Phyllobacterium zundukense: one gene and its partners. The protein of the gene in region 1 binds, or shares a complex with, the protein of each later gene. Links are inferred from orthologs where the notes say so. Each region holds a gene or a part of one and is shown on either strand. Other genes may lie near its edges. The genes, in order: N8E88_RS26560, eno and pnp.

What was found.
Region 2: the proteins of N8E88_RS26560 (region 1) and eno are in contact, whole or in part, in a solved structure (PDB 2FYM), measured with the Escherichia coli proteins. The link is inferred for Phyllobacterium zundukense from one-to-one orthologs.
Region 3: the proteins of N8E88_RS26560 (region 1) and pnp are in contact, whole or in part, in a cryo-EM structure (PDB 9QH0), measured with the Escherichia coli proteins. The link is inferred for Phyllobacterium zundukense from one-to-one orthologs.

Annotation. Positions count from the first base shown.
Region 1 is NZ_CP104973.1:2,892,196-2,903,465, forward strand. The notes cover bases 4,077-7,529. They hold N8E88_RS26560 (Rne/Rng family ribonuclease), read right to left. Parts: upstream 7,196-7,529; coding sequence 4,277-7,195; downstream 4,077-4,276. Also shown: accC (acetyl-CoA carboxylase biotin carboxylase subunit), read right to left, coding at 1-628; accB (acetyl-CoA carboxylase biotin carboxyl carrier protein), read right to left, coding at 639-1,106; aroQ (type II 3-dehydroquinate dehydratase), read right to left, coding at 1,143-1,586; N8E88_RS26550 (DsbA family protein), read right to left, coding at 1,713-2,510; N8E88_RS26555 (M48 family metalloprotease), read right to left, coding at 2,560-3,945; N8E88_RS26565 (N-acetylmuramoyl-L-alanine amidase), read left to right, coding at 7,900-9,105; N8E88_RS26570 (alpha/beta fold hydrolase), read left to right, coding at 9,120-9,926; N8E88_RS26575 (hypothetical protein), read left to right, coding at 10,255-10,434; N8E88_RS26580 (acyl-CoA carboxylase subunit beta), read right to left, coding at 10,467-11,270. UniProt on the Escherichia coli protein: Endoribonuclease that plays a central role in RNA processing and decay. Required for the maturation of 5S and 16S rRNAs and the majority of tRNAs. Also involved in the degradation of most mRNAs.
Region 2 is NZ_CP104973.1:3,076,966-3,085,781, forward strand. Bases 5,925-8,816 are described here. They hold eno (phosphopyruvate hydratase), read right to left. Parts: upstream 8,064-8,816; coding sequence 6,786-8,063; downstream 5,925-6,785. Other genes in these bases: pdhA (pyruvate dehydrogenase (acetyl-transferring) E1 component subunit alpha), read right to left, coding at 5,925-6,006; N8E88_RS27465 (FtsB family cell division protein), read right to left, coding at 6,135-6,467; N8E88_RS27475 (PRC-barrel domain-containing protein), read right to left, coding at 8,202-8,561; kdsA (3-deoxy-8-phosphooctulonate synthase), read right to left, coding at 8,666-8,816. In the rest of the region: N8E88_RS27435 (hypothetical protein), read right to left, coding at 1-61; lpdA (dihydrolipoyl dehydrogenase), read right to left, coding at 83-1,528; N8E88_RS27445 (SGNH/GDSL hydrolase family protein), read right to left, coding at 1,547-2,185; N8E88_RS27450 (pyruvate dehydrogenase complex dihydrolipoamide acetyltransferase), read right to left, coding at 2,193-3,557; N8E88_RS27455 (pyruvate dehydrogenase complex E1 component subunit beta), read right to left, coding at 3,573-4,961; more of pdhA, read right to left, coding at 4,975-5,924. UniProt on the Escherichia coli protein: Catalyzes the reversible conversion of 2-phosphoglycerate (2-PG) into phosphoenolpyruvate (PEP). It is essential for the degradation of carbohydrates via glycolysis.
Region 3 is NZ_CP104973.1:524,379-535,102, forward strand. Bases 6,331-9,237 are described here. They hold pnp (polyribonucleotide nucleotidyltransferase), read right to left. Parts: upstream 8,902-9,237; coding sequence 6,760-8,901; downstream 6,331-6,759. Other genes in these bases: N8E88_RS14975 (class I SAM-dependent methyltransferase), read right to left, coding at 6,331-6,678; rpsO (30S ribosomal protein S15), read right to left, coding at 9,160-9,237. Also shown: N8E88_RS14940 (TetR/AcrR family transcriptional regulator), read right to left, coding at 1-37; N8E88_RS14945 (SDR family NAD(P)-dependent oxidoreductase), read left to right, coding at 198-959; N8E88_RS14950 (DNA helicase), read right to left, coding at 1,053-1,766; iron response transcriptional regulator IrrA, read right to left, coding at 2,158-2,589; 3-hydroxyacyl-[acyl-carrier-protein] dehydratase FabA, read left to right, coding at 2,908-3,423; fabB (beta-ketoacyl-ACP synthase I), read left to right, coding at 3,460-4,686; enoyl-ACP reductase FabI, read left to right, coding at 4,694-5,509; more of N8E88_RS14975, read right to left, coding at 5,659-6,330; more of rpsO, read right to left, coding at 9,238-9,507; tRNA pseudouridine(55) synthase TruB, read right to left, coding at 9,582-10,553; 30S ribosome-binding factor RbfA, read right to left, coding at 10,555-10,724. UniProt on the Escherichia coli protein: Involved in mRNA degradation. Catalyzes the phosphorolysis of single-stranded polyribonucleotides processively in the 3'- to 5'-direction. Also involved, along with RNase II, in tRNA processing.

The DNA of each region.
Region 1 (11,270 bases):
CGATGTGGCGCGGCTGCTGGAGATATTTTTCGATATAGACGGCATCGTCGCCAAAGGCAGCACCGGCCTCGGTGCGAGCGGTTGACAGTGCAACCGAAAGCTCGTCTTCGTTCATCGCGACCTTCATGCCGCGACCGCCGCCGCCTGCCGAAGCCTTGATGATGACCGGGTAACCGATTTCGGCACAGATGCGCGCCGCTTCCTTATCGTCGGTGACGCCGCCATCTGAACCCGGAACGACGGGAATGCCGAGCCGTTTTGCGGTGCGCTTGGCTTCGATCTTGTCGCCCATGATGCGGATATGCGCGGCAGTCGGGCCGATGAATGTAATATTGTGCGCTTCGAGGATCTCGGCGAACTTGGCGTTCTCAGACAGGAAACCGTAACCTGGATGGATCGCATCGGCGCCGGTGATTTCGCAGGCCGCAACGATCTGATGGATATTCAGATAGCTGTCGCGGGAAGGGGGCGGTCCAATGCAAACGCTTTCGTCGGCAAGTCGCACATGCATGGCGTCGGCGTCGGCGGTCGAGTGAACCGCGACCGTCTGGATGCCGAGCTCCTTGCAGGCGCGCAGGACGCGCAGGGCAATCTCGCCGCGATTGGCTATGAGTATTTTTTGAAACATCATGCTCTCGCTACTCGATCACAACCAAGAACTCACCATATTCGACGGGTTGGCTGTCTGTGACGAGGATGGCGGTAACGGTACCAGAACGTGGAGACGGAATCTGGTTCATCGTCTTCATGGCTTCGATGATCAGAAGCGTCTGACCTTCCTTGACCTGTGATCCAACCTCGATAAAGGCGCGGGCACCAGGCGCGGGGGAAAGATACACGGTTCCAACCATCGGCGAAGGAATAGCATTCTTCGAGGGATCGGCGACAGCAGACGCGACCGGAACAACCGCTGCCACAGGGGCGGGAGCGGCACCTGCCGGGGCCTGGGCATAGACCGGGGCTGCGGCCTGCATCGTTATCTGCCGCGATACGCGAATGCGAAGGTCTCCCTGCTCGATCTCGATATCCGTGAGGTCGGTCTCGTTCAGGATTTCCGCGAGATCGCGGATCATGACCTTGTCGATCCCGGTGGTTCTGTTAGCCATGCTTTTTCAAGCCCCTTATACCTGTTTGGCGGTCCGCTACTCAGACGCTGCCAGCTTGACGAGTGCGCGCAGGCCCATCACGTAGCCATCGACCCCGAAGCCACATATCACCCCTTTAGCCAAAGGGGAAACGTAGGAGTGATGGCGAAATGACTCGCGCGCGTGAATATTGGAGAGATGAACCTCCACCAGCGTGACGGCGGCAGCGCGGATGGCATCATGCAATGCGATAGATGTATGCGTGTAGGCGGCAGGATTGATCAGCACCAATGCCTTTTGCTCGCCTGCCTCCTGAATCCAGGTGACCAGATCACCCTCATGATTGGACTGGCGAAAGACAATGTCGACGCCTAGGCTATCACCTTCGGCACGGCACAGAGCTTCGATATCGCTCAATGTCGCAGCGCCATATATTCCCGGCTCGCGCTTACCAAGCATATTCAGGTTCGGGCCGTTAAGGATAAAGATTTGCTGTTTCATGATTTACCGGATGGTTTCGCGAAATCGTGGTCCCATATAGACGGCTTATCGGCAAGCGAAAAGCCTGCAAAGCACCCTTATTGCTTGTCCACAAAGGGTTTTGCCAAGCAAAAGTAAATATTCAGGCTATTTGTTGCGAATATGGCTGATCTTTTCGGCGAGGACATCCGCACCAAGCGCGCCGGGCACGACTTCATTACCCACGACATAGGACGGGGTGCCGGTAATGCTCAGGCTATTTGCCAGTTCGAAGTTTTCGTTGAAAGCCTTGGTGACTTCGGGAGATAGCATTTTCTCGCGGATTTGGGCTTCGTTTGCGCCCAGTTTGATCGCAATAGCCATCGCCGACGCTTCGGTTGCGCGTCCTTCGCCACCGAGGAGATCACGGTGGAACTCCAGATATTTGTCTGGCATGAGCGCTTTGAACGCCTTGGCGACGATATGCGCGCGTGTTGAGTCCGCACCAAGGATCGGGAACTCTTTCATCACGAAACGAAGGTTCGGATCGCTTTTCAGCAGGGCGTCCATGTCCGGCAATGCTTTTTTGCAATAGCCGCAATTATAGTCGAAGAATTCAACGATCGTGACATCGCCTTTCGGATTGCCGAAGACCGCATCCATCGGCGATTGAAATATCTTGTCCCTGTTTTCGCTGATAACTTCTGTTGAAGCTTCCTTTTGCGCGGCTTCCTGCTTGGCAGTGAGAGCGGTCTGGACCTCGATCATGACCTCGGGATTATTGATCAGATAATTGCGCACAATCCCTTCAATTTCTGCTCTGTCGGTCGTGGACGCTGCGGTTGAAGACATCTCCGGCACAGCACTGGCGACAACGACATCAGACCGGCCAGCCTGATAGCCAAGGGCGAGGGCGGCAACGCCAACGAGGCCGGCGGCGGCACCGATCAGGGCGACTTTTGTCATGATGAACTGTCCTTTTTTCAAATTCTGTTGGAACGCGTGTTGCCGCGTCTCACTTGCGCTTTGCATTGATGATGTCTTGGGCCTGTATCCACTCGGGCGTGCCGTTTTTCAAGCCACGCTGCGCACGAATGGCAAAGATTTGTGCGTCCTGGATCTTGCCTGAATAATATTTCTGTTCCGCGCTGGCGAGATCGGACCTGACCATGTCGCCCGTCTGAGCATAGGCTTGGGCCAAATAGCCATAACCTGACGGATATTCACGATCGCTGGCAATTCCAGCCTTGATTTCCTTTATGGACGCCTTGAGATTATCCGGCGTGCCCGACAGCATGAGAGCCCGCCCATAACTCATGCGGATCAAACTGGATTTGCGCGGATCGAGCGCGTTTGCCTTCTGAAAGGCCTTTGCCGCGTCGCTCGCCTTGTTCTGCTTCAACAGGATCTCGCCTCTGATCTCCTGGAAATAGGGGTTCTTCGGTTGTTCCTTGATCAACACGTCGATCTTTGAAAGCGCGGACTGGGAGGAGCCGTTAAGATAGGTTGCAATGGCATCGCCGTAGCGCGCACCGATATTGCGCGGATCCTTGCGGAAGGTCTGCAATACACTTGCACCGCCGCCAGTATAGGCGGCAATCTTGCCGCGCATCATGTCATGACGTTGCTGCAGCGCCGGATTATCCAGCTTGTCATAATAAGGACTGGCGTGAGCGAGAACTTCAAGGTTTGCGATACGTTCCCGTGGCATCGGGTGGCTGATCCGGTATGGGTCGACGCTGGTTCCCGTCAATGCGAGCGCATTGGAGAAGCGCTCGAACGTGGTGAGCATGCCTTTGGCCGATTGTCCCGTGCTTGCGAGATAGGTGATGGCTGAACGGTCCGCGGCCATTTCTTCGGAGCGTTGATAGTTGAGCAGGTTGCGCATGGCGGCTTCGGGACCGCTCATCGCAATACCCATACCTGCTTTCGATAGGCCGCTCGCTCCGCCTGCGGCGCCACCGACGACAGCGCCGATACCAAGCAGGCTTGTAACAACGGCCAGAGTCTTCGCAGCGGCCAGTTGTTCACGCAGCTTGAATTCGTGACCACCGGCAAGGTGACCCGTTTCATGTGCGAGAACGCCGATGATTTCATTGGGCGTCTGCGCCTGGAGCAGGGCACCTGTATTGATAAAGATGCGCCTGCCGTCGACGAAGGCATTGAAGCTGTTGTTGTTGACCAGAACTATCCTGATCGCGTTTCTGGAGAGGCCTGCGGTTTTGATGATCGGGCTCGCATAGTCTGTGACCAGCGCCTCGATTTCGGCATCGCGTACGATCGGTACGGATGATGACTGGGCAGTGGCAGACACGGTTTGCGCTACGCACAGTGCACCGGCGGCCCCTGCAACAATCGCACCACGCACAAAATTAGCTATTGGTTGAAATAAACCAGTCATTTGAAATGCTACCATACCTATTCGTACCGAAATCGATGTTTGAAAGAAAGTAAGCTTATTGGAAGCTCCGTGAATTGTGAAAAGCCAGTTAGCAACAAAATTGTGCGTGGTTCGCCCTTCGACAAGCTCAGGATAGAGCTCACCATGAGGGAGGTGGATTATTTACATAAGTAATTACCAACATGGCAGCACTTGGCTCCCCGCAACCCACCTACCTCCCTCATGGTGAGCTTGTCGAACCACGCACAGCAGTATTGCCAACTATAGGACGACAAAGAAAAACCGGCGATACACCGGTTTTTCCAAATCACTTTTTAAAGTTCAGCGCTTTTCAAAAGAAGCCTTTCTTCTGCCACCAGCCCTTTTTGGCCGGTTCAACTTCGGACTTCTTCTCTTTGCCGGTTGAGGTGACGACAGGCGTGCTGGACTCAACCACTTTGGGCGCTGGTGCCGGTGTAGATTCTACCGCGGGCTCAACCTTTGCCTCTACCGGTTCAACAGTGGCCGCTGGCTCCGAGGCCTCGGTTACAACGGGCGCATCGGCTTTTTTCGCCGATTTACGCGGGGCGCGTTTGGGCTTTACAGGGGCTTCGGGTTCCGCTTCGGCTAGAACTTCTGCGACGGCGATCTCGGCGGCTTCGATTGCCGCCTTGGAGCGCGATCTGCGTTTTACCGGCTTCTTTGCAAGGATATCGTCGATTGCCACAGGTTCTTCAGCAGAAAGCACCTCAGCCGTCGCTGGCACTGAAGCAGCTTCAGCTGCATCGGCGATCGCCTCGATCGTCTTCGGCTTGGAGAAATCGGGCAATGGGATCGACACGAACACAGGCTCGGCATCCGGCACGGCTCTGGCAGTTACGCGATTTTCTGCATCGTCGCCGTCATCGAAGCGCTTGTTCTTCCGCCCGCCGCGGCGTCCCCGCCGGCGCTTCTTGCGCCGTTCGTTTTCCTCTTCGCGCGCCTTGGTTGCCGCTGCGTCTTCGCCTTCGACCGCTGGCTGGTCGGCGTCATCGTCATCGCTAATGACCTGCTGGCCATGCTCGACACCTGCCGATTCCTGGCGATCGCGACCACCGCGCCGCCGCCGCTTGCGCTTGCGTTTGCGCGATGCGTCGTCATTGTCAGCGCTCCGTGCGGTCTCGCTGGTCTGCACCTCGGCGCCGTCATCATCCGCATCTTCGATGACCGGATCGCTTTCGTCGAAATCATCGGCGATGCCGAGAGTTGGTGTCTCGGTCAACGGAACGATCGGGCCAAGGGCTATCGAGCCCTTGTCGATGGCGAAGTGCTGGGCGCCAACGCTGTCGTCGGCTTCAATGCTGATGGTCAGGCCAAAACGTGCTTCGAGATCGGCGAGGTTCTGGCGCTTGTGATTGAGAACATAGAGCGCAGTCGCGACAGTCGTGCGAACAATGATGTTATTCTGCGAATGACGGAGCAGATATTCCTCGATCGAGCGCATGACGTGCAGCGCGACAGAGGAGGCGGAGCGTACGTGTCCTGTGCCACCGCAAACTGCGCAAACCTGGGTCGTTGATTCCAGAACGCTGGCGCGGATGCGCTGACGCGACATTTCAAGCAGGCCGAAATGGGAAATGCGGCCGACCTGGATGCGGGCCCGATCATCTTTCAGACAATCCTTCATCCGCTTTTCCACCGCCCGGTTGTTGCGGTTTTCTTCCATGTCGATGAAGTCGATGACAATCAGGCCGGCAAGATCGCGCAGACGCAACTGACGCGCGATTTCATCTGCCGCTTCAAGATTTGTCTGCAAAGCAGTGTCTTCAATGGAATGTTCGCGCGTCGAGCGTCCGGAGTTGACGTCTATTGCAACCAGCGCTTCGGTCTGGTTGATTATGATATAGCCGCCGGACTTCAAGGTCACTTGCGGCTGCAGCATGCGATCGAGTTGTGCCTCGATGCCATTGCGCGCGAAGATCGGAGTCAGTTCGCGGTAGGGCTGAACGACTTTCGCGTGGCTCGGCATGAGCATGCGCATAAAGTCCTTGGCCTCGCGATAGCCTTCTTCACCGGCAACTGCAATTTCCGTGATGTCCTTGTTGTAAAGGTCGCGGATCGAACGCTTGATCAGGCTGCCTTCCTCATAAACGAGAGTCGGTGCAGACGATGCAAGTGTAAGGCTGCGAACATTCTCCCACAGCCGCATCAGATATTCGTAGTCGCGCTTGACTTCCGGCTTGGTGCGCATGGCGCCGGCGGTGCGCAGGATCACGCCCATGCCTTTCGGCACTTCGAGATCCTTGACGATGTCCTTCAGGCGCTTGCGATCCTGGATGCTGGTGATCTTGCGCGAAATACCGCCGCCACGTGCGGTGTTTGGCATCAAGACTGAATACCGACCGGCGAGCGAGAGATAGGTCGTGAGGGCTGCACCCTTGTTGCCGCGTTCTTCCTTGACCACCTGAACGAGCAGGATCTGACGGCGCTTGATGACGTCCTGAATATTGTACTGACGGCGCTGGAACCGCTGATGCGTCGGAACTTCTTCCATCGCATCTTCAGCACCGACCGATTCGACTTCATCGAGTTCGTCGTGGACCTCGTCTTTGTCCTCGTTCGAGCGACTACGCGATCTCCTCGAATTACCTTCGCCGGCATCATCAGATACCGGCCTTTCATCATCGCTTTCTGTTGCTTCGTCCGCAGCGCCGGTATTGACGGCTTCCGAAATCACATCCGCTTCAATGGCAGCTGCCATAGTCTGGCTACCACCTTCCGGTGTCGAGTCGTCGTCGCTTGATTCGTGCGAAGCGGCCTGTGTGGAGGCTTCGCCCTCGTCATCGGAAGTGGCGACGTCTTCGTCGGAAGCGTCGAGCTTGGATGCGTCGTCTTCCTGCCGTGGACCACGGCGGCCGCGACGGCGACTACGCGTACCGCGATCATTGCGATCGCGGCTACGCTGTTCGCTGGCGTTCTCCTCGTGATCTTCGTCCTGGCTTGCGGCTTCCGCCTCGGCATCGATCAGGGCCTGCCGATCGGCGACCGGGATCTGATAGTAATCAGGATGAATTTCGCTGAAAGCGAGAAAGCCATGGCGATTACCGCCATACTCGACGAATGCAGCCTGAAGGGAAGGTTCTACACGCGTCACCCGCGCCAGATAGATATTGCCTTTGATTTGTTTTTTATGTTCAGATTCAAAGTCAAATTCTTCAATTCGATTGCCGCGAACCACGACAACCCGTGTTTCCTCCTGGTGGGAGGCGTCTATTAGCATTTTGTCCGACATTATACTTCTTCTCCCCGGCCGAAACGCTGCCAACGCGAGACAGCCAGGAAACCTGCAAGGTTTCTGGCGCCGCGTCTTCACATTTGCCGGATATATTAAGGTTCGCAGAAACAGACAGACACGGCGACACGCGGAGTTGCCCTCGGGCAGCCGCGGCTTGCAAGCCGGTTATATTCACGTCTGTAACAAACATTCCTGTTCCTGACGAAACGACCTCTACGAATGGCACGCTTCTCAGCTGTGCCGACACTGTTAATACCCCCGAAAGGGCTGGCTCGATGCGCCTTGGCTGCGCGATCTGCCGTTCACAAAAAGCGTTGCCGACAATCCCTGTCGGCTCGCGCTAAATTCTTTTTTGGTTACCCCGGCGAATTCGCCGATGCCGCTCCATGTCCCTGTCTTCATTGTCAGCCGGTTATTTACCGTGACATCAAAGAGCCCGATTCTGGACGGCAGAAAAGTAACCCACCTTTGCTTTTAGGAGGTGCGCCGCGTTATGACAAGGGGGTCTTCATAATCGTGTCATCGGCACATAACATACCATGACCCCATAAGATAATATTAACCATGCTTCCCTACCTATTGCTTAGACATAGTGTGTTGTCGGCAGGGTTCCAATGTGAGCCATGTCTGATACAACGATGGAGAGGGGAAGCCTGTCCATCGGCGGGCCAAGCGAGATGAGCGTGATCTGTCGGATATTCATGGCTGCCGTATTCGGCCTTCTTGTCTTCGTACAAGCGGGCAGTGCGTCTCATGCGGCAGGTGAACTGGCCGCGTTGACATATCAAGCTGCCGGCGACGAGTTGCGTACGCGCGTCGTCATCAATTTCGACCGCGAGCCCGATGTATCGACAATGCTGCTCGATCAACCGCACCGGCTGGCAATCGACATTCCCAAAGCGGTTTTTGCCTTTGACAAGAAGTCTGTGGAGCCACGCGGACTGATAACAGATGTGCGCTACGGACTGATCGACGATCAGCGTTCGCGCCTGATCTTTACGCTCAAGGGGCCCTTTGTGGTCGAGCAGCTCAACGTCATCAAGAATGACAATAGTCCTGGTTACCGGCTGGTGGCGGATTTCGTCGCTGCGTCGGACCGTGCATTTGCGGAAGCATTGAAGACACAAAATGCAACCACTGCGTCAACGAATGCCGCTCCAAAGGGCGACCGGCTCGCGGTCGCGGCGCCAGATGAGGCGAGCAAGGGACCGAAGCCATTTACTATCGTCATCGATCCCGGTCACGGCGGTATCGACAGTGGCGCGGAAAGTGCAAGCGGCATCATGGAAAAGAACGTAACCTTGATGTTTGCCCAGCAATTGCGCGACGAGCTCGCCAAGCTGCCGGGTCTGCGGGTGGAGATGACCCGTAGTGCCGATACTTTTCTGCGGCTGACCGAACGGGTTCGTATCGCCCGCCAATACGAAGCAAACCTCTTCATTTCGATTCATGCGGATACGATCAATCGCGGCAGTATACGCGGGGCTACCGTCTATACCGTTTCGGACAAGGCGTCGGACGCGGAATCGCGCGCCATGGCCGATCGTGAAAACCGTTCCGATGCGGTGGCGGGTATCGCCTACGACAACGAGACACCGGAGATTGCCGATATTCTCATGGACCTGACACGGCGTGAAACCCACACGTTCTCCTTGAGCTTTGCCAAGACTGTGGTGAAGTCGCTCAAGAAAGACGTCACCATGATCAACAACCCGCATCGTTTTGCAGGGTTTCAGGTACTGCGGGCGCCGGATGTGCCGTCTGTTCTGGTCGAGATTGGCTATCTTTCCAACGCCGAAGACGAAAAGCTCATGCTTGATCCGGCGTGGCGAACCCATGTAGCGGAGAGACTTGCCTCGGCTGTCGGCGAATTTGCCAACATGAAAACGGCCGGAGCGCTGAACTAGATCAGGTTTCTTCAATGCTGCCGAACGACGACGACCTTGAGAATTTCGAAGCGCATGGCGCCGCGCCGTTGCCGGTCACAAGCGATCAAGGTTACGTGGATCACGATGGCGCGCGGATCTGGTTCGCCACATACGGCGCCGGTTCGCCCGTAATCCTGCTGCATGGAGGCCTCGGCCATAGCGGTAATTGGGGTTATCAAGTTCCAATGGTGGTCGGCTTGGGCCGTCGCGTTATACTCATTGACAGCCGGGGTCATGGGCGTAGCACGCGCAATTTGCGGCCGTTTACCTATGAGTTGATGGCGTCCGATGTTCTAGCTGTGATGGATGCACTGCACCTCGAAAAGGCGGCCGTCGTAGGTTGGAGCGACGGCGCGTGCATAGCCCTCGTCCTTGCCATGCAAGCTCCTGCACGAATTGCTGGTGTATTCTTCTTTGGTTGCAACATGGATCCCAGCGGCACAAAGGAAATCATACCCAGCCCGACCATCGACCGATGTTTCAGCCGCCACGCCAAGGACTACGCCGCGCTGTCGGCCACGCCGGATCAATTCATGGCGTTTGTCGATGCGGTTGGTCTGATGATGAAAACCGAACCCAACTATACTGCGAGCGATTTAGCTGACATCCATACACCCGTCGCGATCGTACAAAGCGAGCATGATGAGTTTATCAAGCTCGAACACGCCAAATATCTCGCCGGGAGTATTCCGGGGGCGGAGTTGTTCCTCTTGCCTGGCGTGAGCCATTTCGCACCGCTGCAAAGACCAGAGCAATTCAACGGCGTAATGCGGTCTTTCCTCGACAAGGTTCTGGCCTGAAGAACGAGAATGCTCGCGTCATGGCTCAACCAGGACCGCGGCAGTTAGTTGCCGTTTGCGTAATTTACGCAAAGTTTTTTACACACGAGAGCATGAGTATTGCGCTGCAGCATGACGATTCTAAACGGATAGCTATTTTATGCACTGGTGAAGGAACCTTTTACCAATCCATTGGTTTCATTCAAATACAAGTCAAAATCCGATACAAATAGTGATTTGTTAAATCGGTTTAGTTCTCGTACATAGTGTGCAGTGCAACGGAATATAAATCCGGTTGCGGTAAGGATTGCTCGCGTAAAGAGCGGCTTTAATGGAGGGTGTTCGAATAATGATAACAATAACCAAAGACACATCATCATCAAATGAAACAAATGTATTGAAGATGGCACAAGTGGCCGCTGCCAAGACGATCGTCAAGGCGACCAAGAAGCTAAGCGAGCCTTGCGACAAGCGCACGATTTCCCAGATTTTACGGGAATCCAATGGTGGTTTCAGCTTCCGTCGCTGAAACCATAGTTCAATTCAGATCATAACATACTGTCAGAGCGGGATATTATCGTGCTTCTTCCAGGGATTTTCGAGATCCTTGTTGCGTAACATGCGAAGTGCCCTCGAGATCCGCTTGCGGGTTGAATGGGGCATGATGACTTCGTCGACATAACCCCGCTCTGCAGCGACAAATGGCGAAAGAAAACGATCCTCGTAGCGCTTCGTATGCGCTGCGATCTTTTCTGCGTCGCCAATATCCTTTCGGTAGATGATTTCAACCGCGCCCTTGGCGCCCATCACGGCGATTTGAGCCGAGGGCCATGCGTAATTGATATCGCCACGCAAATGCTTTGACGCCATGACGTCATAGGCGCCACCATAGGCTTTGCGGGTGATCAGGGTGATCTTCGGCACAGTTGCCTCGGCATAGGCAAAGAGCAGCTTGGCACCGTGTTTGATCAAGCCGCCATATTCCTGCGCTGTTCCCGGAAGAAAGCCTGGAACGTCGACAAAGGTCACGATCGGGATATTGAAACAATCGCAGAAGCGGACGAAGCGCGCTGCCTTGCGCGAGGCATCACTGTCGAGAACGCCCGCAAGGACCATCGGCTGGTTGCCGACGATGCCGACCGTGCTGCCTTCGACGCGGCCAAACCCGACAACGATGTTTTTGGCAAAATTTTCCTGTATCTCGAAGAAATCGGCCTCATCGACGGTTTTGCGGATCAGCTCCTTGATATCGTATGGCTTGTTGGCATTGTCCGGCACCAGCCGATCCAACGAAAAATCCATTTCATCCGTTGACTGATAGCACTCGACCGCGGGAATTTCGGCCGTGTTCGACGCAGGCAGGAA
Region 2 (8,816 bases), 190 kb from region 1 along the record:
ACCATTTGAGGATCAGCCATGAAAGGTTGATCCAGGGTCTGCTATCCTTGATGGTGACCAAGAGCCAAGTTTCCTCTGTTACTTACGCGTTTAACACACGGCCATAGGCATCCAGCACGCTTTCCTTCATCATTTCCGACAAAGTCGGGTGCGGGAAGACCGTGTGCATCAATTCCTCTTCGGTCGTTTCGAGGTTCATGGCGACGACGAAGCCCTGGATAAGTTCCGTGACTTCCGCGCCGACCATGTGGGCACCGATCAGTTGGCCGGTTTTTTTGTCGAAAATGGTCTTCACCAGACCTTGATCTTCGCCAAGCGCAATAGCCTTGCCATTTGCGGCAAACGGGAAACGCCCGACGCGAACCTCGCGTCCATTCTCCTTGGCCTTCGCTTCGGTGAGGCCAACGGACGCAACCTGCGGTTGGCAATAGGTGCAGCCCGGAATTTTGTCCTTCTCGATGGGATGAACGCCCGGGAAGTTTGCAATCTTCTCGATACAGATCACACCTTCATGCTCGGCCTTGTGCGCGAGCATGGGTGGTCCGGCAACATCACCGATGGCGTAAATGCCGGGCACGTTGGTCTTGCCATAACCATCAACGACGACGCAGCCACGATCAGTCTTCACACCCAAAGCCTCGAGCCCGAGATTTTCGATATTACCTTGAACACCAACCGCCGAAATTAGTCGGTCCGCAGTGATCTTCTCTACCTTGCCGTCCCTGGTCTCCACATGCGCAGTAATCGAATTCGCGGCTTTATCGACCTTCGTCACCTTGGCGTCGGTGATGATTTTCATACCCTGCTTTTCGAACTGCTTGCGAGCGATCCCGGAGATTTCCGCATCCTCAACGGGCATCACGTTTGACAGGAGTTCGACGACAGTCACCTCCGCCCCCATGGAACGGTAGAATGACGCGAATTCGATCCCGATCGCACCAGATCCCATGACCACGAGTGATTTCGGCATTTCCGGCGGCACCATGGCTTCGAAATAGGTCCAGATCAACTTGCCATCGGGCTCGATGCCCGGCAGTGCGCGCGGGCGGGCACCAGTGGCGAGAACGATATGCTTAGCCGAATAAGTACCTTCACCCAAAGCGTTTTTCGGTAGCGGCGGCTGCGGCTCCATCGGCTTTTTCGAGGTCTTCGAGACAATGATCTCGCCGGGCTTGGATAGCTTGGCCTCCCCCCAAATCACGTCGACCTTGTTCTTCTTCATCAGGAACCCGACGCCAGCATTGAGCCGACCCGAAACACCGCGCGAACGCTGAACGACTGCTTTGACGTCCGCGGAAATCTTTCCCTCGATGGTCAAACCATAATCCTTGGCATGCTGGCCATAATGAAAAATCTCTGCCGAGCGCAACAGGGCCTTGGTCGGAATACAGCCCCAGTTCAGGCAGATTCCGCCAAGATGTTCCCGCTCGACGATTGCGGTTTTGAAACCAAGCTGCGCGGAGCGGATAGCGGTAACGTAGCCGCCCGGGCCCGAACCAATGATGATCACGTCGTAATTATTGGCCAAAACCTTGGTCCTCCTGAATTAAATCTCGAGTATGTCCCGAACGATGGGTGCAATGGCTTTACCGATTGCCCGTGTATTCTCTGCATCAAGATGTACGCCATCTAATGGCGATGTTTTGGCGACCGATCCCGCATCGAAAAACGCACAATCGGCAAGTTCAGCGGCGTCCTTGTAGCACTCCGCGAGCAGGCGTGACTGTTCAATGCCCTGTTCGAAAGTTCGTTGGAAGTCCAGTTCGTCAATCGCTGTAAGCGCCGGCGGCGACATGATCAGGATCTGCGGCGCCTTTGCGTTCATTTGATACGGCACCGTGCGGACAATTTCGATCAAGCGTTGCATGCCACGTTTGGTGCCTTGAGCATTCCCGCAGATGAACGCCTTCATGTCGTTGCTGCCGAGCATGATGATCACAAGATCAAGCGGAAAATGCGTGCCAAGTACTGTGGTCAGCGTCTTGGCACCGTTGCGCTCGAACCCTGAAAGATGATCATCGAAAGCGGTTGTGCGGCCATTCAAACCATCGGCGAGGACATGAACATCTGTCCCCAGTTCGGTCTGAAGCACCTCCGGCCAGCGATCCTGGAGCGCATGGCGACCCGATCCGTCGGGAACGTATCCCCAGGTCAGCGAGTCGCCATAGCAAAGGACCGTTTTCATGGTGCCCTCAGACCAGCATGCCCATCGGGTTTTCGATATGACGTTTGAAGGCCTGAGCAAGTTCTGCACCCAAGGCACCGTCAACGGCACGATGATCAGTCGACAGCGTCACCGACATAACGGTTGCGACTTTGATCTCGCCCTTCTTGACCACAGCCCGCTCTTCGCCCGCACCGATGGCAAGAATCGTTGCGTGCGGCGGATTGATGATGGCTGCGAAATCCCTGACGCCAAACATGCCGAGATTGGAGACGGCGGTCGTTCCGCCCTGATATTCCTCGGGCTTCAGCTTGCGGTCGCGAGCGCGCTTGGCAAGATCCTTCATCTCGTTTGAAATTGCGGAAAGCGTCTTTTCTTCAGCCTTGCGGATGATCGGCGTGATCAGGCCACCGGGAATGGAGACAGCGACGCCAACATCCGAATGCTTGTGCTTCACCATATTGGCTTCCGTCCAGGAGACATTCGCCTCGGGAACATCGCGTAGCGCCAACGCCATCGCCTTGATGATCATGTCGTTGACGGAGAGCTTGTAGGTCGGAACATCGCCCTTCTCCGTTTTGCGCATTGGCGAAGCGGCGTTGATCTGCGCACGTAGAGCCAAGAGCGCATCGAGCTCACAATCCACCGTCAGATAGAAATGCGGAACGGTCGACTTGGCTTCGAGCAGACGCTTGGCGATGGTCTTGCGCATGCCGTCGTGTGGTACGAGTTCGTACGAGCCTTGCTCGAACAGCTTGAGCACTGCATCGTCAGACATCGGCTTCGGTGCTGCTGGCGTTGCCGCGGATGGCGCGGCTCCCGCAACAGGAGCAGCCTTGGCTCCATCACCGGAAATCGCCGCCTCTACGTCCTTCTTGATCACACGGCCATGCGGGCCCGAGCCTGTCACGGCGCCGAGATCAATGCCTGCATCCTTGGCGATCCGCCGTGCAAGCGGCGACGAAAATGGACGATCACCGGTCTTCGCAGGTGCGGAAGCTACCGCCGGTGCCGGAGCAACGTCCGCTTTCGGCGCTTCAGCCTTCGGAGCTTCAGGCGCAACTTCAGCCTTTTTCTCTTCTTTCGGTGCTTCCGCTGGGGCTGGCGCCGCCGCGTCGCCACCGCCTTTGGCAGCTGCCGCGACGTCCTCGCCTTCGCCCGCCAGAATGGCGATCAGCGCGTTGACCTTGACGCCTTCAGTACCGGCAGGGACAACGATCTTCGCTACAGTGCCTTCGTCAACCGCTTCGACTTCCATCGTCGCCTTGTCGGTCTCGATTTCGGCGATGACATCACCGGACGTGACCTTATCGCCTTCCTTGACCAGCCATTTGGCAAGATTGCCTTCTTCCATGGTAGGAGAAAGCGCCGGCATGGTGATATTTATCGGCATATCGGGTTCCTCCCCTTAGGCGGTGTAGGTCACGGCTTTGACGGCGTCGATGATTTCCTGAACATTTGGCAAAGCCAGCTTTTCAAGGTTTGCCGCGTAAGGCATCGGCACATCTTTGCCAGCAATCGTCAGGATCGGTGCATCGAGATAATCAAAAGCCTGCTGCATGACGCGTGTTGCGATTTCCGTTCCAACCGAAGACTGCGGGTAACCCTCTTCAATCGTGACGCAACGTCCCGTCTTCTTGACCGATTCAATGATTGTTGGAATGTCCATCGGCCGGATCGTCCGCAAATCGATGATTTCCGCGTCGATGCCCATCTTCGCAAGCTCGGCTTCCGCCTTGACCGTGTAATTCATGCCAATGCCGAAAGAAACGAGGGTTACGTCCTTGCCCTTCTTGTGAATACGGGCCTTGCCGATCGGGAGAACAAAATCGTCAAGCTTCGGCACATCGAACGAATGACCGTAAAGTATTTCATTTTCAAGGAAGATCACCGGATTTGGATCGCGGATGGCAGCCTTGAGCAGGCCCTTCGCATCGGCAGCCGAATAAGGCATCACGACCTTCAGACCTGGAATATGGCTGTACCAGGCGGCATAACATTGCGAGTGCTGGGCAGCGACCCGGGCAGCAGCGCCGCTTGGACCACGGAACACCATCGGTGCACCCATCTGGCCGCCAGACATATAAAGTGTCTTGGCCGCGGAATTGATGATCTGGTCGATTGCCTGCATGGCGAAGTTGAAGGTCATAAATTCAACGATGGGACGCAAACCCGTCATCGCGGCACCAACACCAACACCGGCAAAGCCGTGCTCGGTGATCGGTGTATCGACAACGCGGCGCGGACCGAATTCGTCGAGCAGGCCCTGGGTGATCTTGTAGGCGCCCTGATATTCGGCGACTTCCTCGCCCATGATGAAGACATTGGGGTCGCGGCGCATTTCCTCCGCCATGGCGTCGCGCAACGCTTCGCGAACAGTGGTGGACACCATCTCGGTGCCCTCGGGGATATCCGGGTCAGCAGCCACTTCGGCCTTAGGCGCTGCAGGAACGGATGCAGTAGGCTTTTCCGCCACAGCTTCCTGTTTCGGCGCTTCTTCCGCAGGCGCTTCAGCATTAGCGGCCTTGGGCGCGCTGGCGGCATTGGCGCTTTCGCCTTCACCAAGCAAAACGGCAATCACCGCATTCACCTTTACATTGTCGGTGCCTTCCGGAACGAGGATCTTGCCAAGCGTTCCTTCATCGACAGCCTCGACTTCCATCGTCGCCTTGTCGGTTTCGATCTCAGCGAGCACATCACCGGAAGTGACCTTGTCGCCTTCTTTTTTCAGCCATTTTGACAGTTTGCCCTCTTCCATAGTCGGCGAGAGCGCTGGCATCAGAATTTCTACAGGCATGATAGCGCCTCCCTTAGAGCAGAATGTCGGTGTAAAGCTCGGATGGATCCGGCTCCGGATCGGATTGGGCGAAATCGGCGGCATCCGCCACGATATCGCGAACGTCCTTGTCGATCTTCTTCAGGTCGTCCTCAGTGGACCATCCGTTTTCGATCAACCGGTGCTTCACCTGCTCTATGGGATCATGGTCGGAGCGCATTTTCTGCACTTCGTCCTTGGAACGGTATTTGGCCGGATCCGACATGGAATGGCCGCGATACCGGTACGTCTGCATTTCAAGAATCATCGGCCCCTTGCCGGAACGCGCCCAGGCTGCGGCCTCTTCACCTGCAGCATTGACCGCACGTACATCCATGCCGTCGACCTGGATACCGGGAATATTGAATGAGATACCGCGCTTGGAAAAATCCGTCTCGGCGGAAGCGCGCGAAACCGAAGTGCCCATCGCGTAACGATTGTTCTCGATGATATAGATTACCGGCAGCTTCCACAGCGAAGCCATGTTGAAGCTTTCGTAAACCTGGCCCTGATTGGCAGCACCATCGCCAAAGTAAGCCAGCGAAACATTGCCGTTGTCGCGATAGCGATTGGCGAAGGCGAGACCGGTTCCGAGCGAAACCTGCGCACCGACGATGCCGTGACCGCCGTAAAAATGCTTCTCCTTGGAGAACATGTGCATTGAACCGCCCTTCCCCTTGGAAAGGCCGCCGCGCCGTCCTGTCAATTCCGCCATGACGCCGCGCGGGCTCATGCCGCAAGCCAACATGTGGCCGTGGTCGCGATAGCCGGTGATAACCTGATCACCTTCCTTCAGCGACATCTGCATGCCGGTGACGACAGCTTCCTGACCGATGTAGAGATGGCAGAAACCACCGATGAAACCCATGCCGTACAGCTGACCGGCCTTTTCTTCAAAGCGGCGGATCAGCAGCATGTGCCGGTAGGCTTCTAATTCTTGTTCCTTGGTAAACTGGATTGGTTTTGGTGCTTTAATAGCGGAGGTCTGCGCAGAACGCGCAGGGCTTTTTTTCGCCCTCGTGGCCATATCTCACTCCCTGTGAATTGGTCGCACGAGAATAGCAGCAGGGGCGGAACTTACAATATGCAGAATCGAATAAGTGCTATGCAAATAAGATGTTCAAAATACAGAGAAAAACGTCGATTAACCAGCAATCAGTTAATAGCCAAATCACCGGAGCCACGCATTATGGTGACTTCGTCCGGCCGAGATACATTCAACCCCTTGCGGGCCTGTTCGTCTAGCATATCCTTCTCGATCGTACCATCATGCATAAGTTGAACCTGGCGTTCAAGCTCGGATCGCGTTGCCTTGACGGCGTCGAGTTGCGCCTGCAGCAACTGTGTCTGTTCTTGCAGCTTGATAGTCGAATAGAGTCCGTATTCGCCATGGTATGCGTGAAAACCAAAATAGGCGAAAAACAGAGTGGAGAGCAGCGGAACGATCAACCGCCCCCGTTTGGTTTTTTTTCGCTGTTTTGTCCACATTTCCATAGAACCGCAAACCCAAGGAATCAGACGCAATCGCCTGATTTTTCACCAGTCCATAAGACAATGTTTTGCTTAACAGGCGATTACCAACTGATTTAAAACGGGCTCCGGTTATCTCCCCCTTTGTGGGGAGAAAGCGATTTCAGCATCTTAGCCTCTTTGCTAAGTGCTAGAAATCGCCAGAGAGGGGATCGCCTCGCTGAACTACCCCCTCACTTGGATTTTCCAAGGATTTAGCAAAAGGCTAAATCCGGGAAAACCCTTTCTCTCCCACAAGGGGAGAGATAATCAGCGCTCATTCTTCAACCAATATTCTCAAAGAAACCGGAAAATACCGCGCCCTGCATAGCTTGCCTGCGGTCCAAGCTCTTCCTCGATACGAATGAGCTGGTTGTACTTCGCGACCCGATCGGAACGGGCGAGCGAGCCGGTCTTGATCTGTCCGCAATTGGTTGCAACGGCGAGATCGGCAATGGTCGTATCTTCGGTTTCACCCGAGCGATGCGACATGACCGCGGTATAGGCAGCGCGATGTGCAGTATCGACGGCGTCAAATGTTTCGGAAAGCGTGCCGATCTGGTTGACCTTGACGAGGATCGAGTTCGCGACGCCCATCTTGATGCCATCGCGCAGGCGGGCCGAATTGGTGACGAACAAATCATCGCCAACCAGCTGACACTTGTTACCCACGAGCTCTGTCAGATATTTCCAGCCATCCCAATCGTCTTCAGCCATGCCGTCTTCGATGGTGATGATTGGATAATCGCCGACAAGCTTGGCAAGGTATTTCGCCTGGGTCTTCGGATCGCGCGATTTCTTCTCGCCCTCATAGACATAGCTATCGTCCTTGAAGAATTCGGTCGAGGCGCAATCGAGACCAAGTGCGATTTCTTCGCCCGGCTTGAAACCCGCCTTCTCGATCGATTCCATGATGAAATCCAGGGCGTGCTGCGCCGTCTTCAAATTTGGTGCGAAACCACCCTCGTCACCGACATTGGTGTTGTGCCCCGCATCCTTCAGACGCTTCTTCAACGTGTGAAACACTTCCGAGCCATAACGAACCGCCTCGGCAAAGGTAGACGCGCCGACCGGCAAGATCATGAATTCCTGAAAGTCGATCGGATTGTCGGCATGCGCGCCGCCGTTGATGATGTTCATCATCGGCACAGGCAATACATGGGCGCTCGGACCGCCGAGATAGCGATAGAGAGGCAGGCCCGATGCTTCAGCTACAGCCTTGGCTACGGCAAGGGATACGCCAAGAATTGCATTGGCACCGAGGCGGCTCTTGTTCGGCGTGCCATCAAGGTCGATCATCGTCTGATCGATGTGGATCTGGTTTTCCGCTTCCATGCCGCCAATTGCATCGAACAACTCACCATTGACCGCGTCGACAGCCTTTTCAACTCCCTTGCCGAGATAGCGTGTACCACCATCGCGCAGTTCGACTGCTTCGTGCGCACCGGTCGACGCACCGGAGGGTACGGCTGCGCGGCCCATGGAACCGTCTTCGAGAACGACATCGACCTCAACAGTCGGGTTCCCGCGGCTGTCCAGAATCTCGCGGCCAATGATATCGACAATAGCAGTCATGGAGTATTCCCTTTCAGTGAGCATTGAGCCACTGAATAGCGAATGAACATGACAAGGAAAATCCCCACGAAGACGAATTGTGGAACAAAACAGAAAAAAGGCCGTCAAAGACGGCCTTAATCCATGAGGTAACGCCTGTTAAGCGGCTACGTCATTGTAATAGGAGAATGACCTGTCGCGGACCTTGAGGCCGTCATTCTCGGTCAGTTCGGTTATGCCATGAGCTGGTGCTTGTTCCAGCTGTTCTTTGGTGAATGGGACAACATACCCACCCGTCGCTTCATCGAAGTCGAGAAGCTTCCACGGCACGGCATGATATTTCTCGCCAATTCCAAGGAAGCCGCCAAAACCGACGACCGCGAACATGATACCGTCCGTGGTTTTATCGAGCATGACGTCTTCAATTTCACCGATCTTGTCACCGCTGCTATTGTACACATTGGTACCAATAACCCGCGAAGCGCGAATAGCTTTCGTATGTCCTGAGCTAGTTGGCATTTTGCTCTTCTCCTCTTTTGCTTGCCTACGAGGATAATGAGCAAGGCCGCATCACGGTTGCATCAAAACTTAATTTTCTGCGAAGGAACTTTTAGGCCGTAGGTTCAAGCCCTTTTGGCAATCCGGTCGAATTCCAGAAGCTTTTCGAGAAGCCGTGGCATCTGGTCGAGTGGCACCATATTCGGACCGTCTGACGGCGCGTTGTCCGGGTCCTGATGCGTTTCGATGAATACACCTGCTACACCGACAGCAACT
Region 3 (10,724 bases), 2.4 Mb from region 1 along the record:
GCACCTTCTCCACATCAAATTCGCGATGGCGTCCCATCAGCGCAACCCGGTCTTTTTCATAATGACCGTTATTTAAAACACTTGACTGCCTCTGTCAAATTTCATACCAAGCGTTATCGTAATGCCTGTTATGAAAACGGGCCGCTTTCGCTCACCAGATCAGGCAGCGCCCTGATCATCCACAGAAAGGGATTCTCATGTCGAACATATTGAAGGGCAAGACCGTGCTCATTACGGGCGGCTCGCGCGGACTCGGCGCTGCCACGGCGGAGGCGTTTGCCAATCAGGGAGCAGACGTTGCGATCAGCTACGCCGCCTCGGCCGAGAAAGCCGAAGCCGTCGTGGAGAAGCTCAAGGCAAAGGGTGTTCGCGCGATTGCGATCAAGGCCGACCAAGCGGACCTCACGGTCGCCAAGCCTCTGATCGAGTCGGTGATTGCCGAATTCGGCAAGCTCGACATCCTCGTCAACAATGCCGGCATCGCGATCCAGGGCCACAAGGTCGACGATACCGAGCTCGATGGAGACAAATATAATCGCCAGTGGCAGGTAAATGTTATGGGCACGATCGCTATCACGCGCGCGGCGGCACCCAAACTGACCGACGGTGGCCGGATCATTTTCATCGGCTCTCTCCTCGGCTCATACGTGCCCTTCCCGGGTGTCGCCGACTATACCGGGACAAAGTGGGCGCTCGCCGGGTACGCGAAGGGCATCGCGCGCGACCTTGGCCCCCGCAATATCACTGTGAACGTCGTACAACCGGGCATCATGCCCACGGACATGGCCTCTGACGTTGCCGGTGAGCTTCCGAACCGTGAAGCCATCCTCGACATGCATCCGATCCGTCGCATTGCGACCCTCGAAGAAGTGGCGGAAACCGTTTGCTTCCTCGCCGGACCTTCCGCGGGCTACATCAACGGTGAGACCGTAAATATCGCCGGTGGTCTCGGAATCTGAGCGTCGAACGCAATAATCCATTCCACTTTCGTACTCGGGTCAAGACCTGTAATCTGCCGCGACACGTTTGCCGTGTCGCGGTATTCAAGTAATTTAAGTTATGTCCTGAAGCTGGGCCTCGCCATTGTGCAGCAAGCAGGCTTTCGTGAAGAGCCCTAAATTGACGAGATTGGGTAGGCGAATGTCCCGAATATCCGGCAGAGGCCTGATTGATGGATCAAACGACCGATCAATCTGCGAGATGAACCCCAGGACGACGCCGGTCTTTCTGGCGAAATCCTTAAGAGCGAGAATTTGATCGGAGAGTGCTGGCTTGCTTCGTTGCTTGTCGAGTATCTGAAGATAGTCGACAACGGCAACTGTCCCTCGGTCCGAGGCTGACAAGTGGCGAATAATGTAGTCCGCGCTGATTTCATCCGACGTAACGATTTCAATAGCGTCGCCAAGGTCGCGGTAGTCGTCATCCAACGAGCGAATATGTTGCCGTGCCTGCTGCTCGGTAAATTCCAGCGTGAAGAATATCGCCTTTCTGCCGTCTCGGGCAGCGTCGAGCAAAAGCTGAAGTCCAAGCGTGGTCTTGCCATGTCCGGGGCGACCGGCCACCAGCAGCAGATCGCCGTCATCGAGCCGGGATAATACGGTTTTCGACAATGATCCCGCTGCGATCCGGGACGAAAGCAGGCTCCACCCTGCAAACCCTTCCTCGCGCGCAATTTGGTTCAGTGCTTCGTGCAGGGGAATATTATTTTTTCGGACCAGCAGCTTGGCCCGACGTTTCAACTGGAAGATAGGGGCAGAAAGCTTCATCGAGGACCTCCATTCCGAGCCAAAGACGCAACCCCTCCTTATGCGTCGCTCGAACAGATGGTTCGATGATGATGTCACCCCGTATGTGCGATACTTCCCGAAGGAGGGAGGAGGCGCGGGCCAAGCCTATGTGGCAAAGGTTAGCGGGCATCATGATTCGCGACAAGCACAAATGACAGCCTTGTGCCTCGCGACTCGGATGACGAGTCCCATGGCGCAACAGCCGATGCGTTGCCACTCGTGCCTATAAGAGCATGACCGGAAAATCCGTCAGGGCGTGGCGAAAATGGTGATTTTCGAGCACCGAAGCGCAGCGTACGTTGGGGTACGTGAGCATCGGAGCGCAGGAAAGCGCCATTTGCAGCCCGCCTTGGCGAATTTTCCGTCTAGATCAGCCGCGCTTCTTGCGCAGGCGAATGATGATGTCGACGTTGACGATTTCCATGCCTTCGGGAACCGGAGGCAAGTTGCCAACCATGGTCGAACCACTGGGGATATCAATCACCTCATTTTCGCCCTCGACGAAAAAGTGATGATGGTCGGAAACATTCGTGTCGAAATAGGTCTTTGCGCCCTCGACGGCGAGGATGCGGAGCATTCCGGCCTGGGTAAATTGATGCAGTGTATTGTATACCGTAGCCAGCGAAACTGGCACATTGGCGCCAAGCGCCTCTTCGTGCAGTTCTTCGGCGGAAAGGTGTCTGTCACCCTTGGCAAAGATCAGGCTGGCGAGCGCGATACGCTGACGGGTCGGCCGCAATCCTGCAAAGCGCAAGCGCTCCTGCAAGGATACATCGGCGTCAATTTCGTAAGAAATATGCATGGCCCGTCTGCCACTCCGTTAACTCATATCAGAAGTCCCACCACAGACACATTGCCCGTCGTGTTACATGATTGATATATGCTGTCTTGCGAAATCGATCAATAGGCAGCGTTTACGCCATTTGTCTAAGGAAAAGTGTGGGCACAACTGGAAATCGCATGTCGCACTAAATTCGCAGAGGGCTTCGATCCGGCGAGGGTTCCATTTGACCGTAGTTTGCTCTATGCAGCGTTTTCAGGCGGAAATACACTATGATAGGTTCCGCCCGCGCCGGAACATATGCAGGCGCAAGCCTTGACGTTACCGATGGGAGAAAGAATGCCAGAACAGAAATCAAGCTACGGGTATGAAGAGCTTCTTGCCTGTGCCCGCGGAGAGATGTTCGGTCAGGGCAATGCCCAGTTGCCAGCACCGCCCATGCTGATGTTCGACCGTATCACCGAGATTTCTGAAACAGGCGGCGAGAATGGCAAGGGCTACATCCGCGCTGAATTCGATATCAAGCCTGACCTTTGGTTCTTCCCCTGTCATTTCATTGGCGATCCTGTAATGCCCGGCTGTCTCGGCCTCGATGCCATGTGGCAATTGACCGGCTTTTATCTCGGCTGGCTCGGCGAGCCCGGCAAGGGCCGCGCCCTCTCCACCGGCGAGGTCAAGTTCACCGGCATGGTCACGCCAAAAAACAAACTTGTCGAATATGGCATCGACTTCAAACGCGTCATGCGTGGCCGTCTGGTGCTTGGAATTGCCGATGGCTGGTTAAAGGTCGATGGCGAGACTATCTATAAAGCAACTGACCTGCGGGTTGGCCTGTTCAAGGAAAGCGCTGCCTGACAAATTTGGCAACGTATTACCTTTAAGGAGATCGCGATGCGGCGAGTAGTTGTGACGGGCATGGGTATCGTGTCCTCTATCGGCAACAATGTAGAGGAGGTGCTGGAATCGCTGCGAACGGCGAAATCCGGTATTGTCTTCGCCGAAGAATATGCTGCGCACGGTTTTCGCAGCCAGGTGAAAGGTGCTCCTACGCTCGATCCCGCCACGCTTGTCGACCGCCGCGCAATGCGCTTCCACGGTGGCGGCACTGCCTGGAACCATGTCGCCATGGATCAGGCCATCGCTGACGCCGGACTCGATACGGATCTCATTTCCAATGAGCGCACCGGCATCATCATGGGTTCGGGCGGCTCCTCGACCCGCACGATAGTGGAGGCTGCGGAAAAGACGATCGAATCCGGCTCCAGCAAGAAGGTCGGTCCCTTCGCCGTGCCGAAAGCCATGTCTTCGACCGCCTCGGCAACGCTGGCCACATGGTTCAAGATCAAGGGCGTCAATTATTCAATTTCCTCAGCCTGCGCGACATCCAACCATTGTGTCGGCAATGCCTATGAGATGATCCAGTATGGCAAGCAGGACATGATGTTCGCCGGCGGCTGCGAAGATCTCGACTGGACCTTGTCCGTGCTTTTCGACGGGATGGGCGCCATGTCCTCCAAATTCAACGACCGGCCATCGGTAGCCTCCCGCGCCTATGACAAGAACCGCGATGGCTTTGTCATTTCGGGTGGCGCGGGCGTGCTCGTTCTCGAAGAGCTGGAACATGCCAAGGCGCGCGGTGCCAAGATTTATGGCGAACTGGTCGGTTATGGCGTGACCTCGGATGGTGCCGATATGGTCGCACCGAGCGGTGAAGGCGCGGCGCGCTGCATGCGCATGGCGATCGCCAACGTCAAGGGTCCGGTCGATTACATCAACCCGCACGCGACCTCGACACCTGTCGGCGATCTCAAGGAAATTGAAGCCATCCGCGAAGTCTTTGGTTCGGGTAATCAGTGCCCACCTATTTCGGCGACCAAATCACTGACCGGACATTCGCAGGGCGCGACCGGCGTACACGAGTCCATCTATTCACTTCTGATGATGAATCACGATTTCATCGCGGAAAGCGCCAATATCGAAGAACTCGATCCGGCATTCGAAGACATGCCCATTACGCGCCGGCGGATCGACAACATCAAACTGAATACGGTTCTGACCAATTCCTTCGGATTTGGCGGCACGAACGCTTCGCTGGTCTTCCAGCGTTACGAGGGTTGAGGAAACAATGGCTGATTTAATGAAGGGCAAACGCGGCCTTATCATGGGGGTCGCGAACAGCCACTCCATTGCCTGGGGAATAGCCAAGGAATTGGCCGACAACGGCGCCGAACTGGCATTCACCTATCAGGGCGAAGCCTTCGGCAAGCGTGTTGCACCCTTGGCAGAACAGCTTGGCTCGAAACTGCTCTTGCCTTGCGATGTCGAGGATATTGCTACCGTCGATGCGGTTTTCGAGACGCTGGAAAAAGAATGGGGCACGATCGATTTCGTTGTCCATGCCATCGGCTTCTCCGACAAGTCGCAGCTCAAGGGTCGCTATGCCGATGTGACCACGCGGGACAATTTTTCGAGAACAATGGTCATTTCCGCCTACTCCTTCACCGAGGTCGCCCAGCGCGCGGCAAAGCTGATGCCTGACGGCGGTTCTATCCTGACGCTGACCTATGGCGGCTCCACCCGGGTCATGCCCAACTACAATGTGATGGGCGTGGCCAAGGCTGCCCTCGAAGCGATGGTCCGCTATCTCGCCGCCGACTACGGTCCGGAAGGAATTCGCGTCAATGCAATTTCTGCGGGTCCTGTCCGCACATTGGCTGGCGCCGGCATCGGCGATGCACGCGCCATGTTCTCCTACCAGAAGCGCAACGCACCACTACGCCGCACGGTCGACATAGAAGACGTCGGCCGGTCTGCCCTCTACCTCCTGTCGGACCTTTCGAGCGGTGTCACCGGTGAAATCCACTACGTGGATTCCGGCTACAACATCGTATCGATGCCGACTCTGGAAGAGCTGAAAAAGTCCGACGACGGCAGGGAGTGATTCTGGCAGGGTTCTCCCCGGAACCGGGACGAATTTCCGCAAGTTTTTTGCAAAAATGACGCAAGGACTTGCGAAACGGATGCAAGAAATGCCGAATCTGACATGCTTTTTACCACCGCGGGTGGCATTTTAGTTGCAAGAGGTAGAAATTACTTCTTCGCTTCGATGATCTTGTAGCCAGCATTGTCCTCAAGCGGCGGCAGCACCGATTTGAACAGTGATTTCAGTCCCGCCTCATAGGGCATCTGCCGGTTGGCAACGAGGAGCAGCTTGCCGCCTGGCTTCATCCGTTTGGCTGCCGCCGCAATGAAACCCTGCCCCATCGTCGGGTCCGCACTGCGCCCGGCATGGAACGGCGGATTCATGACGATCGTATCGTAAATCTCTGTAATCGCTTCACTATTCACGTCATGCCAATGGAAGCTCACGGGGATTTCGCCCCCTGATATATTCATTTTGGCAGCTTCCAGGGCCTCGAAATCAGCCTCGTAAAGTGCCAGCGATTTCAGTTTTTCCGGATGGTTCAAAACTTCGCTGGCAAGGTAGCCCCAGCCTGCGCCGAAGTCCGCTACGTGCCCGCTGATGCGGCCGGCGAAGTGCTTGACGAGCATGGCCGAACCCTTGTCGACGGCGGAATGCGAAAACATGCCGGGGGCCGTCGTGAAGCGATCTTCGAGCGTTGTTAGCTCGCCCGTAAGTCTTTCAATTTGCTCGTTATTTACGGTTTCCGGCCGCATGAACCAGAAGGCCACGGCATGATGTTTGGATAGCCTCTCAGCGACTGGAACGACGCTCTCCACCGTCTTTCGGAAGCTGTCGACGCCGAGCTTCTTGTCACCCGAAACCACAATCTGACCGCCGGGTTTAATGTGCTTCAGTGCCTGAGCAAGCCAGTTCTCATTGCGTCCCTTGTGCTTGCCCAGCAAGATCAACCCACCATCAAACTGCTCATTGCCAAGTAACCTTGGCACAGCATTAAAGCCTGCCTTCTGCAATGCCAAATAGTCCGGTTTGAATGGTTGAAGACAGGTCAGGCTTGTCTTCCACTCATCACTTATATCACGATCTACTTCAGCACCGAGAAACAACCATGCGGAGCCATCGTCTGGCAAAGCCAGTATCTCGTCTTCAAAAGGCAGGAAGAGCGTCTGCAGGGCGCCGTTGGCCATAAAGAATCCATCTATAGATATGTTGTGCCAAGAAAAAAGCGCGCCACAAGGGCGCGCTTTCACTATAGCCTATTCAGAAGATTACTCAGCGTCTTCCTGAGCTTTCTTTTCCTGAACGATTTCTTTGCCAGTTTCCTGGTCAACGACTTTCATCGACAGGCGAACCTTGCCGCGTTCGTCGAAGCCCATGAGCTTGACCCAGACCTTCTGACCTTCCTTGACCACGTCCGAAGTCTTGGCAACACGATCCGAAGCAAGCTGCGAGATGTGAACCAGCCCGTCGCGTGGGCCGAAGAAGTTTACGAACGCACCAAAGTCAGCAGTCTTTACAACTGTGCCTTCATAGATCTCGCCTACTTCCGGCTCTGCTACGATGGAGTGGATCCACTTGCGTGCAGCCTCGATCTCCTTGGCCGAGGACGATGCAATCTTAACTGTACCATCATCTTCGATGTTGATCTTCGCGCCTGTCTTCTCGACGATCTCGCGAATGACCTTGCCGCCGGAACCGATAACGTCACGGATCTTGTCGGTCGGAATGTTCATGACTTCAATGCGCGGTGCAAATTCGCCAAGTTCCGAGCGGCCTTCGGTGATGGCCTTCGCCATCTCGCCGAGGATGTGCAGACGGCCGTCTTTGGCCTGCGCCAAAGCAACTTTCATGATCTCTTCGGTGATGCCGTCGATCTTGATATCCATCTGCAGGGCAGTGATACCATTTTCCGAGCCGGCTACCTTGAAATCCATGTCGCCGAGGTGATCTTCGTCGCCGAGGATATCGGAGAGAACAGCAAACTTCTCGCCTTCGAGGATCAGGCCCATAGCGATACCGGCGACCGGACGCAGCAGTGGAACACCAGCATCCATAAGAGCCAGCGATGTGCCGCAAACCGTAGCCATCGAGGACGAACCATTGGATTCGGTGATCTCGGAGACCGTACGGAGCGTATAGGGGAACTGTTCCTTGGCGGGCAGAACCGGATGGATAGCGCGCCAGGCGAGCTTGCCATGACCGATTTCGCGGCGGCCGGGAGAACCCATGCGACCTGTTTCACCGACCGAATAGGGCGGGAAATTGTAGTGGAGCATGAAGGTTTCTTTGTACATGCCGGTCAGCGAGTCGACATACTGCTCGTCTTCGCCGGTGCCGAGCGTCGCAACGACGATGGCCTGTGTTTCACCGCGGGTGAACAAAGCCGAACCGTGCGTGCGTGGCAGAAGGCCAACTTCCGAAACGATCGGACGGACCGTTGAAAGATCACGGCCATCGATGCGGCTGCCCGTGTCGAGAATGTTCCAGCGAACGATCTTCGCCTGAACCGACTTGAATACGGTTGCGATTTCTTCTGCGGAAAACTCTGGTTCTTCAACGCCTTCCGGGAAGAAATGCGCCTTGACCTTGGCTTTCGCCGCATCAACGGCGTTGTAGCGATCCTGCTTATCGGTGATCTTGTAGGCATCGCGAAGATCGGCCTCAACGACCTTCAGAACAGCTGCTTCTGCGGCCGAAAGGTCGTCCGTCTGGAAATCGCGCGGCTCTTTTGCGGCGACTTCCGCGAGCTTGATGATCGCATCGATAACCGGCTGAAAAGCGCGATGGCCGAACATTACCGCGCCGAGCATAATGTCCTCAGCCAATTCCTTGGCTTCCGATTCAACCATGAGAACCGCGTCGCCCGTACCGGCAACAATGAGATCGAGGCTCGATTCCGGCATTTCGTCAACGGTTGGGTTCAGCCTGTATTCGCCACCGATATAGCCGACGCGCGCGCCGCCAATCGGCCCCATGAAAGGCACGCCGGAAAGCGTCAGAGCGGCAGAGGCACCGATCATCGAAACGATGTCCGGGTTGTTCTCAAGATCATGCTGGATAACGGTCAGAACGACCTGTGTGTCATTCTTGTAGCCATCAGCAAAAAGCGGGCGGATCGGGCGGTCGATCAAACGCGAAACCAATGTTTCGTTTTCGCTCGGACGGCCTTCACGCTTGAAGTAACCGCCAGGAATCTTGCCGGCGGCATAAGTCTTTTCCTGATAGTTGACGGTCAGCGGGAAGAAGTCCTGACCGGCCTTCGGTGCCTTGGCGGAAACGACTGTCGCGAGTACGACGGTTTCGCCGTAGGTGGCGAGAACGGCGCCGTCAGCCTGACGGGCGATCTTGCCGGTTTCGAGAATGAGCGGACGTCCGCCCCATTCGATTTCAACTTTGTGTTGATTAAACATATCTTGTCCTTCAGTGGAGAAAGACGCGCTTCCCTTTGGATAGCAGCATCGATCTCCCGTTTCGATTTAGACCAATCACGGGCAAGACAATTTGCAACTCGCACTTTCGAGTTGCCAGCAATCCTGCCCCATGACCTGTCTCATGGTAGAATTCATTCCCATCGAAGGTTCCCGGTCATTTCATCCGAAATGACCGCCTCCTATGGAGATGAAAGAAACCGGCGGAACGCAACGCGTATCCGCCGGTTTAATCCGTTATTAGCGGCGCAGGCCGAGCTTTTCGATCAGCGTCTGGTAACGGCCCTGATCAACTTTCTTGAGATAATCAAGAAGGCTGCGGCGCGTCGAGACAAGCTTGAGCAGACCACGGCGGGAATGGTTATCCTTCTTGTGGTCCTTGAAATGTTCGGTCAAATTGACAATGCGCTCTGTCAGAACGGCAACCTGGACTTCCGGAGAACCGGTATCGCCTGGCTTCGTTGCATATTCAGTGATCACTGCCTGCTTGCGTTCAGCGGTTATCGACATCGTATATCCTTTCTTTTGAAGAGGAAAACAGGATGCCCACGGCCGGGATGTCGTCCAGCGGGGGCCGGTTAAAGCGATAGCAAAAGCTGGTCGCTGCGGGCCGTATAGTCGAAAATGTGACAAATTACCAGCCGCAAATGATTCTGGCCATTTCAGGCCGTGAATACACGCTTCGGCTGGAACTGACCCTTCTCGATAAAGCCAATCGCCAAAACTTTGCCCTTGGTAGTCACGCAGGCCTCGTCAGCTTCGACAGGTGCATCGCGCCCGCGCAGTATCACAGGATTGCCCATCCGAATGCGATGCGCCTGATCATCAGAGACTGCAACCTGCGGCAGGCTTTCCAACGCTGCGCCTGTATCGATAAGAAAAGCATCCATCACCGAGAAGCGCTCGGCCAGCCGCTCATAAGATCGGTCCTCACCCTCCTCCTCCGTCGGGACGGGAGGGTGGGCAGCTTCCAACTCCGCGAGTGTGACGAAATCGGACTCGTCGAAGGGTGCAACCTCGATGCGGCGCAGGTCGGAAATGTGGCCATAGCAACCAAGATCGCGGCCCATGTCGCGCGCGAGTGAGCGCACGTAGGTGCCCTTGCCGCATTCGACTTCGAAGATCGCCGTCAACGCATCGGTCTGTTCGATCAATTCCAGCCTGTCAATTTCCACTTCGCGAGAAGGTATTTCGACCTCCTCGCCGCCGCGGGCGAGATCGTAGGCCCGTTCGCCAGCGATTTTGATGGCGGAGAATTTGGGCGGCGTCTGTTGGATGACACCGATGTATTTCGGCAGCAACGCTTTGATTGACGCTTCGTCGGGACGCAAGTCCGAGGTCACTGTGACCTCGCCCTCGAGATCATCCGTGGAGCGTTCGGCACCCCAGGTCACGGTAAAACGATAGATCTTTGTTCCGTCCATGACATAGGGAACCGTCTTTGTCGCCTCACCCAGAGCAATCGGCAGCATGCCGGATGCCAGAGGGTCCAGCGTGCCCGCATGACCAGCTTTCTCGGCCTTGAACAACCATTTGATCTTGGAGACGGCCTCGGTGGATCCCATGCCTTTCGGCTTGTCGAAGATCAGCCAACCGGAAACCGGACGGCCTTTTTTCTTGCGCTGCCGTGTCATCTCAATCGTTACCGTCGCCGGCGTGGCCTGGCACGTCGCCCGGATTGGGATCACCACCGTCGTCATCCTCATCGTCGACGAGGTCGCGAGTGACTTCCGGCTTGCGCAAGAGAGCGTCAATCTTGGCGTAATTGTCGAAGCTTGTGTCGATACGGAACCGGAATTCCGGCA